3 regions of the Caballeronia sp. LjRoot34 genome follow, and region 3 is predicted to be linked to each of the others. Evidence: predicted binding sites of a transcription regulator. Region 3 holds the regulator's gene; each other region holds the start of a gene.
What was found. Region 3 encodes HrcA, which represses chaperone genes, less so after heat shock. Its sites were predicted from a motif close to TTAGCACTCNNNNNNNNNGAGTGCTAA; they were not measured.

Region 1 (4,221 bases), 200 kb from region 3:
CTGCATGGAAATCCACGAGTTCGGCTTGCTGATCTCGCAGGGTTACGGACCTGATCGCAGTGCGTTTTTGTCGGCGTTCTTCACGCTGGTCGCGACGCACGGCTTGCACGTAACGGTCGGCCTGATCTGGATGGCGGTCCTTGCGGTGCAGGTAATCGGCAACAAGAAAGTTACCCAGCGCGATCTGACGCGCCTCACGTGTCTCAGCCTTTTCTGGCACTTTCTGGACATCGTGTGGATTTGCGTCTTTACCTTTGTTTATCTGACGAGCGTCGTATAAATGGCAAACGCACATTCAATCGATACCGGCGCGGGCCACGGCAGCGTGCGCTCGTATGTCATTGGCTTCGTCCTGTCGGTCGTGCTGACGGCCGCGGCTTTTGGACTGGTCATGCAACAGGCGTTGGGGCCGACAGAATCGATCATCGCCATCGCGGTGCTCGCGTTCATTCAAATCCTCGTGCATCTGGTGTTTTTCCTGCATATGAACACGTCTTCATCGCAGCGATGGAATCTGCTCTCGCTCGGATTCGCCGTGCTGGTGGCGGTGATCCTGATCGGCGGGACGTTGTGGGTACTCCATAACGTCGGTGCGCACATGATGTCGCGCTAGAGGTTGTAGACGGTCTGCTGGCTGGACGCTGAGCGGCGCCATGGGGAAACCTCTGGCGCCGCTTTTTATTGGTAGGTGTCGGGCACGCCGTACACACGCAAATCGAGCAGACAAAGAAAAGCCCGCCGTCTTTCGACGGCGGGCTTTCAAGTCTTCTCCACGCAATGCTCATTCGCCCATTCACGCACCGCTAAAAAACTCAAGCGGCGAAACTCCTGCGCTAAACGGTCAAGCGTACTCGTGCAGCGCCGTGCGCATTTTCTTCATTGCGCTGGCTTCGATCTGGCGAATCCGTTCCGCCGATACCCCGAACTCGTCGGCGAGTTCATGCAGCGTCTTGCCGCCCGAGCCGTCGTCTTCCACTTCGAGCCAGCGCGCCTGAACGATCCGGCGGCTGCGTTCGTCGAGCGATTCGAGCGCGGTCGACAACCCCTCGCTTTGCAGCTTGTCGAACTGACGCGATGCAAGCACGTTGGTTGGCTCATTGTGCGAGTCGGCCAGATACGCGATAGGCGCATACGATTCTTCGCCGTCGTCGATCTGACCTTCCAGCGCAATGTCGCCGCCGGAAAGACGCGTTTCCATTTCCGAGACTTCTTCGCGCTTCACATTCAGCTCTTTCGCCAGGCTATCAACCTCGTCCGGCGTGAACGCGTTGTGCCCGGTCTTGTGGCTGCGAAGGTTGAAAAACAGCTTGCGCTGCGCCTTCGTGGTCGCCACTTTCACCGTGCGCCAGTTGCGCAGGATGTACTCGTGAATTTCAGCCTTGATCCAGTGCATGGCATACGACACCAGCCGCACGTTTTGTTGCGGATCGAAGCGCTTCACAGCCTTCATCAAACCGATATTGCCTTCCTGAATCAGGTCGGCGTGGGGAAGGCCGTATCCCAGGTAATTGCGGGCAATCGATACCACCAAGCGCAGATGCGACAGCACGAGCTGACGCGCCGCGTCCAGGTTGTCGTTGTCACGGAATTCGGTGGCGTACTGACGTTCTTCCGACGGCGTTAGCATCGGAATCCGGTTGACAGCCGAAATGTAGGCGTCGATGTTGCCGATCTGGCCGGTCAACATGGACGACTGCGCAAACGTCAGCGCACCTGCCGAAGCGGCCTTGGCCGGCGCCGAGTGTCCAGTATTCGGGAGGGTCATCGCATTGGTCACGCTTGTATGCTCCTTATCAACAAAAAACCCGATGAAAAACCGGGTCTAGCAGGATATTAGCACTCTGCTATTTCGAGTGCTAAGGATTAGAGGGGCCTTGTGTGTCCAAGTTCCCATACGCTATTAGAATCTCTGCTCCAATAGCCAATAAGTGCTTTCCCGCACTGTTGCACGCCGCGAAACGCTTTCGTTGTCAAACTTACCGAAAGAAATTTGCAAGATTTCGCATGATTTACCCGGCAATCGGGATTCGACGAAACTTAATTCCGTGTTTTCCTCATTCAGCAGAACTCTTCTGAGCACTTTTTTGAGACCGTCTCTAAAATGGCGACTTGCTGCGTTAGCGGCGAGCCTGTCTTATGAGAATCCAGCTCCGGAGTATTCATGCAGAAGAACAAAAGTGTCTGGCAAAAGCGCTCTTTCTACGGTGCCTTGTTCGGTGCGCTGGTCCTGGCTTCGGCCACGGCCCACGCCGATCAGTTCGGCTTGCAGATCGCCGGCGGGGTTGCCGACCACGATGTCCGGAAGGCGGATGTCGGCGGCGTCTGGGATCCCAACTGGACGTGGTGGCAAATCGGCGGTTTCCACTTCACCGTCGTGGGCGAAGCGCACGTGGCCTACTGGGACATTCGTGAAAGCCAGGCATCGCATCCGGGCATCTGGGAATTCGGTTTCACGCCGGTATTCCGGTTCATCAAGAGTTCGGGATGGATTCGGCCCTATGTTGAAGCTGGCGTAGGCGTACGCCTCTTGTCGCACGTTCGCGAAACCGAGACGCGGACCTTTTCCTCGTCCTTTCAGTTTGCCGACATGGTGGGCGTGGGCGCTCAATTTGGCGCACATCAGAACTATCAGGCAGGCTTGCGATTTCAGCATTTATCCAACGCCGGTTTCGAACACCCGAATCCTGGTATAAATTTCAGCGAGATATATTTGCAATACAACTTCTGACGAGGACCGCGTCCATCGGTTCCTCTAGCGCGAAAGGAATCGAAGATGCCGGCACAACCCATCGATACCCCCGTCGAGGCAATCCGTGAACTCGAGCGCGACCGTTTCCGTGCAATGGTCGACGGTGACGGCGAATTGCTGGACGCGCTGCTGGCGGAGAACGCCAGCTACGTGCACACCAATGGCAAGCGCGAGACGAAGCGTCAGTTTATCGACGCGATCACGGCGGGGCGCCGGCGCTATCGGCAGATCGAGATCCAGTCGCAGGACGTGATGCCGGGCGGCCGGGACACATGGATCGTGTTTGGGCGCGCGCTGCTCGAGATGGAGTCGAAGAACGGCGCCTTGTTGTTCCCGATCGCGTACACGGCCATCCACATTCAGGTCGATGGGCAATGGCAGTTGCTCGCGATGCAGGCGACACGCGCGGCGCTGGATTAGCACCGGTTCGACGCCGTTCGGTGGGGCGTCGCGGTTCGGCCGGCGGGGCGGCGCCTTGTGAGCGTCGGCCGTCATGTCGATACCGGTTGTCGTGTTTTATCGCCTGCTTCGCAAACTTCTGCTGCGCGGTGGCTGGGAAGCGGTACCCGGCCACATCATCGCGCGTCACTTCCTACTCACTACTCCTTGCTGTAAAAGCCGCGTTCCTTCACGCCGCTACCGCTTCGCTTTCCACTTCCTTGCGTCCGGCCCAGCGCGCGCGATTTACCGCGCTGACAATGGCGTTGGTGGCTGCCTGAACCGCGTTCGCATGCACCGCGACGCCAAATCGCATCGGTTGATCGCCGATTCGGCAACCGATGAACACCGCCGTCTCGCCCTTCGCCGTCGCGGCGGTTTCAAACGATGTCACCTCGATCGCGATACCCGCCACGCTGGCTACTGCCGCAGCGACGGCCTGCGCGTGCGCTTCGTCGGCAACCGCAGATACAGGCAGCTTCGCGTGGCGTCCATCGAAGTGCAGGGTCGAGGCATCTGCCCGCGACGCCGGCCCTTGTGCGTCGAAGTATTCGCGCTTGAACAACGCGCAAATGGCTTCGCCGGAGACTTCCGCGCCGGAGGCGTCGGCGACTTTCTGGACGGCGTGACTGAATTCGATCTGCACGCGGCGCGGCGGCGTGAAACCCAGCCCGCGTTCGAGCAAATACGTCGCGCCGCCTTTGCCCGACTGGCTGTTCACGCGGATCACGGCGTCGTAGCTGCGGCCGAGATCGGCTGGGTCGATGGGAAGATACGGCACGTCCCACACCGTGTCCGCTTCTCGCTGTGCAAAACCCTTGCGGATGGCATCCTGATGCGAGCCGGAAAAGGCCGTGAACACGAGATCGCCGGCATACGGATGACGCGGATGCACGGGAATCTGGTTGCAGCGCTCGACCACGCGGCGCACGCCGTCGATATTCGAAAAATCCAGACCCGGGTCGATACCCTGCGTGTACAAATTCATCGCAAGCGTGACGAGATCCACATTGCCCGTGCGCTCGCCGTTGCCA
Region 2 (4,221 bases), on a different contig from region 3:
TTCTGCGCAAGAGCCTGACCGATCGAACCAAAGCCGAATATGCCAACCGTGCTGCCTTGCACCGTTGCGAGTGGCGTCAACGCCCATTGCCGGGCGTCGTGAATCCAGATATCCGGCAGGTGTTTCGCGTGGGCAAAGATCGCCGCCAACGCGAATTCGGCAATCGCTGTTGAAGAGGTGCCGCGTGCGGTGGTAACTGACAGACCCTCGAAGAACCAGCGCGGATAAAAGTCGATCCCCGATGAACCGAGTTGCACCCAGCGCAGCCCGAATGGCCACCCGGCGGGGGCATGCTCCGGCGCCCGTGCGCCCCGTATGATGATCGGCGCGGCGATCAGGATCGACGTTTCATCGGGCAGTTCGGCCGGCACCCCTCGCGGTATACCTACTACCCGAACATCAGGCAGTAGTGCCCGCACTGCATCATTGAACGGTTCGGCGAGCTGGCTGGCTATTGTGACCATGGGTTTTCAGAACGGGAAGTGACGGCACACTCGCGCATGGAGAGTGGGAGGATTGATAAGGACTACATGAAGAGAAGATTGGGGAAGCGGAGAACCGGGCAAAGCGCTGTGTAGTGAATCTGGAAGGCACGTCGGAGCGTCTGAACCTGTAAGCGCCGACGTGCTTATCAATGGAAAAGCAATGGAAAAGCGATGCGAAAGCCTCAGAAATCGAAGCCTGGTCCGCCCGCGCCCGGTCCGCCCCCAGGCACAGCAGGGGCCGCATTTTTCGGCGCTTCGGTTACCGTTGCATCGGTCGTGAGCAGCAAGCCCGCAATCGATGCCGCGTTTTGCAGCGCAGTGCGCGTGACCTTGGTCGGATCGAGCACGCCCGATTCGACCAGATCGCCGTATTCACCGGTCTGCGCGTTGTAGCCAAAGTTGCCCGTACCCTCGGCGACCCTTGCGACGACCACGCTTGCTTCCTCGCCCGCATTCGTGACGATCTGGCGCAATGGTTCTTCCAATGCGCGCAGCACGATCTTCACGCCGGCATCCTGGTCCGCGTTGGCGCCCTTCAGGCCGCTGATTGCCTGCTTGACGCGGATCAATGCGACGCCGCCACCCGGCACAATGCCTTCCTCGACTGCCGCACGCGTCGCGTGCAGCGCGTCGTCAACACGGTCCTTCTTCTCCTTGACCTCGATCTCGGTTGCACCGCCCACCTTGATCACCGCCACGCCGCCGGCCAGTTTCGCGACACGCTCCTGCAGCTTTTCGCGATCGTAGTCGGAACTCGCCTCTTCGATCTGCACGCGGATCTGCTTGACGCGCGCCTGGATATTCTTCGTGTCTCCGGCGCCGTCGATCACGATAGTGTTTTCCTTGCCCACTTCAATGCGCTTGGCCTGGCCTAGTTCTGCCAACGTCGCTTTTTCCAGCGTGAGGCCGGTTTCTTCCGCGATCACTTGGCCGCCGGTCAGGATGGCGATGTCTTCGAGCAGTGCCTTGCGACGATCGCCAAAGCCCGGCGCCTTAACCGCCACCGTTTTAAGAATGCCACGGATGTTGTTGACCACGAGCGTCGCAAGAGCCTCGCCCTCGACATCCTCAGCGATGATCAGCAACGGCCGTCCCGCCTTCGCGACCAGTTCCAGCACCGGCAGAAGATCGCGAATATTCGAGACCTTCTTGTCGTGCAGCAGAACAAACGGATCGTCGAGAACAGCGACCTGTTTATCCTGATCGTTGATGAAATAGGGCGACAGGTAGCCGCGATCGAATTGCAGTCCTTCAACCACATCGAGTTCATCGTCGAGCGACTTGCCGTCCTCGACCGTGATCACGCCTTCCTTGCCGACACGATCGATCGCCTCGGCGATTCGCTGGCCGATCGATTCCTCGCCGTTCGCCGAGATGGTCGCGACCTGGGCGATTTCCTTGCTGGTCGTGGTGGGCTTGCTGATCTTTTTCAGTTCTTCGACAGCGGCAATCACGGCCTTGTCGATGCCGCGCTTCAGGTCCAGCGGATTGAGACCCGCCGCCACGTATTTCAGCCCTTCGCGCACGATCGCCTGTGCCAGCACGGTAGCAGTCGTGGTGCCGTCGCCGGCGTCGTCGCTGGTGCGCGAGGCGACTTCCTTCACCAGTTGCGCGCCGATATTTTGCAGCTTGTCGGCCAGCTCGATTTCCTTCGCGACCGACACGCCGTCTTTCGTCACGACCGGTGAGCCGAAGCTGCGTTCCAGCACTACATTACGGCCTTTGGGCCCAAGCGTTACCTTCACTGCATTGGCGAGGATGTTGACGCCTTCGACCAGCTTCGATCGTGCGTTGTCGCTAAAGACAATTTCTTTGGCTGCCATTTCTGAAGCTCCGTTATTGTTGGGTGACCACGGCGACAATGTCTTCTTCGCGCAGCACGAGCAGTTCGTTGCCGTCGACCTTGACCTGCTGGCCTGAGTATTTTCCGAAGAGCACGCGCTCGCCGACTTTCAGGTCAGGCTCGATGCGCTTGCCATCGCTATCACGCTTACCGGGGCCGACGGCAATGACTTCGCCCTGGTCCGGTTTTTCGGCGGCACTTTCGGGAATCACGATACCCGATGCGGTTTTTGTTTCCTGGTCAAGGCGCTTGATGATCACGCGGTCGTGGAGCGGACGTAGGCTCATGGTTGGATTTCCGTTATGGTGAATGAGTAGCACTCTTCACAGGCGGGTGCTAACGGGAATCGAGTATAGGAATCTGTCGTGGCGCGATCCAATAACGAATACATGAAACGTTATCGGCGTTTAGCATTTGGCCGCCGCGCTTCGTGAGCACACGTCACGCCTGTCACGCGCACGTCTTGACCGTCGGCACGGCTTGTGACGGCTTGTGACGCTCTCAAGCTGTCCCTGTATTGATTATTCCGTCTGACGCTTAGCACAACACGAATCGATGGTTCGTTACGGCCGGGTTCGCTGCTACATTTCCGGCTGTGATGCACGCGTGCGTGCTCGCTCTATCTATAACTGCGCAGACCAACACATAATGAAAATCAAACTTTTCACCGCAGCTTTCATGGGGTCGCTGCTGATCATGTCGAGCCTGGCGCATGCTGATCGCCTTGACGATATCAAGAAGGCCGGCGTACTTCGCGTGGCGACTTTTGACAGCAATCCGCCTTTCGGCTTCGTCGATCCGAAGACCAACAAGATAGTCGGACTTGACGTGGACTACGCGAAAGCGGTTGCTGACAAACTCGGCGTCAAGCTTGAAATCCAGCCGACCAATCCGGCTAACCGCATTGCATTTCTGACATCGAAGAAAGTGGATCTGGTTTTCGCGAACTTCACTATCACCGACGAACGCAAGAAGGAAGTCGACTTCAGCACGCCGTACTTCGCGTCGGGTACGCAGTTCATCGCGAAGAAGGGCACGCTGAAGTCGCCGGATCAACTGAACGACCTGCGCATTGGCGCGGATAAAGGCACGACCAACGAGCAACAGGTTCGCGCGCAGTTTCCGCGGGCAACGATCGTAGCCTATGACGACACACCTTTTGCATTCGCCGCATTGCGAACGGGTAACGTCCAGGCAATCACGCAGGATGGCCCGAAACTCGTCGGCTTGCTCGCCAACGTGCCGGACCGCGACAAGTACGAGATCCCGGCTTTCACCATATCAAACGACTATGAGGGCGTGGGTGTCCCGAAGGGCGAGCCGCGGCTGCTGAGTTTCGTCAATGACACGCTGACGGGGCTCGAAGCAAACGGCACCGCGAGCCACATCTACGACCAGTGGTTCGGGCCGAAAAGCCGTGCGCCGTTGCCGCGTTTGTTCAAGATCGGCGACCCGCAGAAGAGCTGATCGCTGCGTGTTCAGCCAAGCCCGGTTCGACCGTTCACGGTCGAACCGGGCTTGGCATTTCAATTTTCCATTCGTGTTTAGCTGAATGATTCCAATGAACGGATGGCTTGCCCCGAAGTACCTGATCTGGCTGCTCCAGGGCTTCGGTATGACGCTGGGATTGTCGGTCTCGGTGATGGTCACGGCGACGTTATGTGGCTGTCTGCTTGCCCTTGCGCGCACTTCGCGCGCGGCGCCCATGCGTCGTGCCGCCGCGCTCTATGTATTGGTGTTTCGCAACTCACCGCTGATCGTGCAATTGCTGTTCTGGTATTTCGGCGTGGCGACGCTTTTGCCCGAAGCGACAATGACCTGGTTGAACACGCAGCATGCGGTGGATCTCGGCGTGTTCAAGTTGCATTGGCCATCGTTTGAATTCGTGGCCGG
Region 3 (4,221 bases):
GCATGACCGTGTCGGCGTCGCCGGCAGCCAGCGCGTGCTCGTCCAGCCAGCGCGAGACTTGTGCGTGAGTAGAAAACTCGGCGGTGATGTCCGCGCGCGCTCCTCCGGTCCGCACGATGCTGGCGTCGGCACGCGCGCCGAGCGTGAGCGCGAGGGCATCGATAAGAATCGACTTGCCGGCGCCGGTTTCGCCTGAAAAGACGGTGAAGCCGCGCTCGAACTCAAGGTCTAGCGCGGCGACAATGACGAAGTCGCGAATCGAGAGATGACGGAGCATGGGCGTCTTAGAGTTTCGTGGCGTCTTCGTGCGAGGGATATTCGTTCCAGTGCAGCTTCTTGCGTAGCGTGGCGTAATGGCTATAGCCGACCGGATGCAACACCGGCACGGTATGACGCGAACGCCGCACTTCAATGGTGTCGTTCAGTTCGACCGCGGTAAACGACTGCATGTCGAAATTCACGTTCACGTCGCGCCCGCCAATAATCTGGATATCCACTTGCGAGTCGTCGGGCAGAACAATTGGACGATTCGACAGCGAATGCGGCGCGATGGGTACGAGTACAAAACCCTGCAATTGCGGATGCAGGATCGGTCCGGAAGAGGAGAGCGCGTATGCGGTCGAACCCGTGGGCGTGGCGACAATCAGACCGTCCGAGCGCTGGTTGTACATGAAACGCCCGTCCACCGACACGCGCAGCTCCGCCATGCCCGAAAAGCCGCTGCGATTCACCACGACGTCATTGAACGCCAGCGCGTGATAGATCGGCCGGCCGTCACGGACAATGCGCGCTTCGAGCAAGGTCCGCTCTTCGCGCTCGAAACTGCCGGCGAGCATTTGAGGCACCAGCTCCTGCATTTCGGCCAGCGTGATGTCCGTGATGAACCCGAGCCGCCCGTGGTTCACGCCAATCAGCGGCGTGCGATACGGCGCGAGCTGCCGGCCAATGCCAAGCATGGTGCCGTCGCCGCCGAGCACGACCGCGACGTCCGCGCGCGCGCCAATTTCCGGCGCGGTCAATGCGGGGTAGTCAGTCACGCCGACGTCGTGCGCCGTTTCCGCTTCGAACACGACGTCGAAGCCGCGTTTCACAATGCACGCGGCGAGCGCCGTCAGCGGCTCCCTGATGCCGGGCGTGTTGTTGCGCCCCACGAGCGCGACAGTCTTGAATTGGGTACCAATTTCCATGCCGGCATTACACCATAGGTGAGTGTCGAAAAGAACCGCGCGCCACGTCCGCGGTGCCTACGGCTTGTCTGTATATGCTAAGCCCCGGGCGTGACGGGGAATTGTCGTTAGAATGGTGCGGATCATGAATTGATGACGGGTGAATGACAAAAATACGTCAATCGTCGTCGCTATATTTGCTGCGCTCGCTGTTTCCTTACACGTTGAGCTAAACTTTCCCCATGCTAGACCCACGTGCCCAGACCCTCCTCAAGACGCTGATCGAGCGCTATATCGCCGAAGGTCAGCCGGTCGGTTCCCGCACGCTGTCCCGTTATTCCGGACTCGAGCTCAGCCCGGCCACCATCCGCAACGTCATGTCGGACCTGGAGGACCTCGGACTGGTGGTGAGCCCGCATACGTCTGCGGGCCGGATTCCCACGCCACGCGGCTACCGGCTCTTCGTGGACACCATGCTCACCGTCGAAACTACCGACGACGAAGCCATGACCTCCGCTGTCAAGATCAAGCTGCAGGGCGGCGAGCCGGCGAAGATCGTGGCCGCCGCGGCTAGCGTGCTGTCGAACCTGTCGCAATTCGCGGGCGTCATTCTCACGCCGCGCCGCAGCCACATGTTCAAGCAGATCGAGTTCATGCGCCTGTCTGATAAACGCATCCTGCTGATCATAGTGACGCCGGAAGGCGACGTGCAGAACCGCATCATGGCGACCCAGCGCGACTATTCGCCGTCGCAGCTCACCGAGGCGTCGAACTATATCAACGCGAATTTCGCCGGACTGTCCTTCAACGAAGTACGCCGCCGACTGCGCGAGGAAATCGACGCGCTGCGCGGCGACATGACCTCGCTGATGCAGGCAGCGGTGGCCGCGAGCGTCGACGAAACGGATCAAGGCGACACCCTGCTGATTTCCGGCGAGCGCAACCTGCTGGAAGTGGCGGATCTTTCCTCCGACATGGCGCGGCTGCGCAAGCTCTTCGACGTGTTCGACCAAAAGACGAGTCTCCTTCAATTACTCGATGTCTCGAGCCACGCGCAAGGCGTGCAGATATTTATAGGCGGCGAGTCGAATCTCGTGCCGATCGAGGAAATGAGCGTGGTGACCGCGCCCTATGAAGTGAACGGGAAGATCGTGGGCACGCTGGGCGTGATCGGACCTACGCGGATGGCCTACAACCGCGTGATTCCCATTGTTGATATCACCGCGCGCCTGCTCTCCCTCTCGCTCAGTAGCCAGCAATAGTGCAATAAGCGTGCAATAAGCGTGCAATAAGCCGTCTGCCGGTCCGGCCCGCAAAATGCTGCGAATCCCCCCGGCAGACAACCCATCTTGCCTTGCCCCAGCCCCGTTCACCACTCGGCCGTTCGGCCGATGTTGCGTTCCGAAACGCGCCGCTATAATGGGTTTCACTTACTTGACCGGCACGGGCTTCACAGCCTCTCCCCTTTATGCGCTACGACCTCGAGTTGCCTTCGCAGCCTTTCGCTTCGCATCGCGTTGCGGTGCTGCTGATCAACCTCGGCACGCCGGACGCGCCCACGCCCAAGGCCGTGCGCAAGTACCTCGCGCAGTTCTTGTCGGATCCGCGCGTGGTGGAAATTCCTGCGCTCGCGTGGCAAGTCATCCTGCGGCTGGCAATCCTGCCGTTTCGCGGCCGTGCGTCAGCAAAGAAATATGCCCAGGTATGGCTGCCCGAAGGCTCGCCGCTGCGGGTCTATACGGAAAGGCAGGTGGAGGGGTTGCGGCGCTTGTTCATGGTGAACGACTATCACGTGATCGTTGACTACGCCATGCGCTACGGCACGCCCGGGATTCCGGCCATGATGAATCAACTCAAGCTGGAAGGCGCCGAGCGCGTGCTGCTCGTACCCATGTATCCGCAGTATTCGTCGTCGACCACGGCTACGGCGTTCGATGACGCGTTCAACGCCTTGCGCCGCGTGCGCAATCAGCCGGAATTGCGCACCATCCGCCAATATGCAGACCATCCGGCCTATATTGGCGCGCTGGCCGAGCAGGTGCGGGACTATTGGCGGCATCACGGCCAGCCGGACTTCGCAGCGGGTGACCGGCTGGTGCTGAGTTTCCACGGCGTGCCCAAGCGCACCATGGATCTTGGCGACCCGTATCATGATCAGTGTCAACAGACCGGTTCGTTGCTCATGGCTGCGCTCGGGTTGTCGCCGGTCGAATGCCGCGTGACATTCCAGTCGCGTTTTGGCCGGGCAGAATGGTTGCAACCTTATACCGCGCCTTCGCTCGCGGAACTTGGCGCGGCGGGTGTGAAGCGGGTGGACATGTTCTGCCCGGGTTTTACGTCGGATTGCCTGGAAACCATCGAGGAAATCGGCATTGAAGTGCGTGATGAATTCCTGCACGCTGGCGGCAAGGAATTTCACCGGATTCCATGTTTGAACGCATCGCCGGCCTGGATCAAGGCGCTGGGCGAAATTGTCGCGCAGCACCTGCAGGGCTGGCCGGTGCAGGCGCCGCAAACGCTGAGCGCAGCCGCATAGACCACCGCATTGACCAGTTACCATTGACCACTCGTGAACTACCAGATCTCAACTGACTCCAGCGCGCGCCTTCGTATCGATAAATGGCTCTGGGCGGCGCGTTTTTTCAAAACGCGCTCGCTGGCAAGCGACGCCGTCGAGAAGGGTCGCGTGCGTATTGGCGGCGCGAATGTGAAGCCGTCCAAGGATGTGCGTGTTGGCGATCTCGTGGAGATCGAGATTGAACACGTGCTTTGGCAAGTGAACGTGCTGGGAATTTGTGAAGTGCGCGGTCCGGCGCCCATTGCGCAGACGCTTTACGCTGAAACGGACGCTGGACGGGAAAAACGCGTGGCGGAGAATGAGCGGAGGAAGACGTATCGTGAGCCGGCAGCCGCATTGCAGGGGCGCCCGACCAAGCGCGACCGCCGCATTATCGACAAACTTTCAGGCTCGGACTGAAAAACTGTTCCATGGTGGCCGAGACGCCGCCGTACTCCGTAGTGTGGTCGTTGACCGCGCCGGACATGCAAATAGTCG

Region 1: rpoH (RNA polymerase sigma factor RpoH) is a predicted target of HrcA. The motif match lies at 1,834-1,860, and genes of this name have one in related genera.
Region 2: ACSQ36_RS39335 (co-chaperone GroES) is a predicted target of HrcA. The motif match lies at 2,642-2,668, and genes of this name have one in related genera.

What each region holds. Positions count from the first base shown of each region.
Region 1 covers NZ_CAXUSB020000001.1:300,758-304,978, forward strand. Annotated here, with positions in the region: gene cyoC (cytochrome o ubiquinol oxidase subunit III) at 1-280, shown strand, start outside; gene cyoD (cytochrome o ubiquinol oxidase subunit IV) at 281-613, shown strand; gene rpoH (RNA polymerase sigma factor RpoH) at 842-1,777, opposite strand; gene ACSQ36_RS01395 (acyloxyacyl hydrolase) at 2,162-2,728, shown strand; gene ACSQ36_RS01400 (nuclear transport factor 2 family protein) at 2,774-3,169, shown strand; gene leuA (2-isopropylmalate synthase) at 3,378-4,221, opposite strand, start outside.
Region 2 covers NZ_CAXUSB020000003.1:1,888,457-1,892,677, forward strand. Annotated here, with positions in the region: gene ACSQ36_RS39325 (D-isomer specific 2-hydroxyacid dehydrogenase family protein) at 1-464, opposite strand, end outside; gene groL (chaperonin GroEL) at 668-2,308, opposite strand; gene ACSQ36_RS39335 (co-chaperone GroES) at 2,322-2,615, opposite strand; gene ACSQ36_RS39340 (ABC transporter substrate-binding protein) at 2,977-3,795, shown strand; gene ACSQ36_RS39345 (amino acid ABC transporter permease) at 3,890-4,221, shown strand, end outside.
Region 3 covers NZ_CAXUSB020000001.1:497,265-501,485, forward strand. Annotated here, with positions in the region: gene recN (DNA repair protein RecN) at 1-277, opposite strand, end outside; gene ACSQ36_RS02260 (NAD kinase) at 285-1,187, opposite strand; gene hrcA (heat-inducible transcriptional repressor HrcA) at 1,409-2,428, shown strand; gene hemH (ferrochelatase) at 2,635-3,702, shown strand; gene ACSQ36_RS02275 (RNA-binding S4 domain-containing protein) at 3,736-4,143, shown strand; gene ACSQ36_RS02280 (hypothetical protein) at 4,115-4,221, opposite strand, start outside.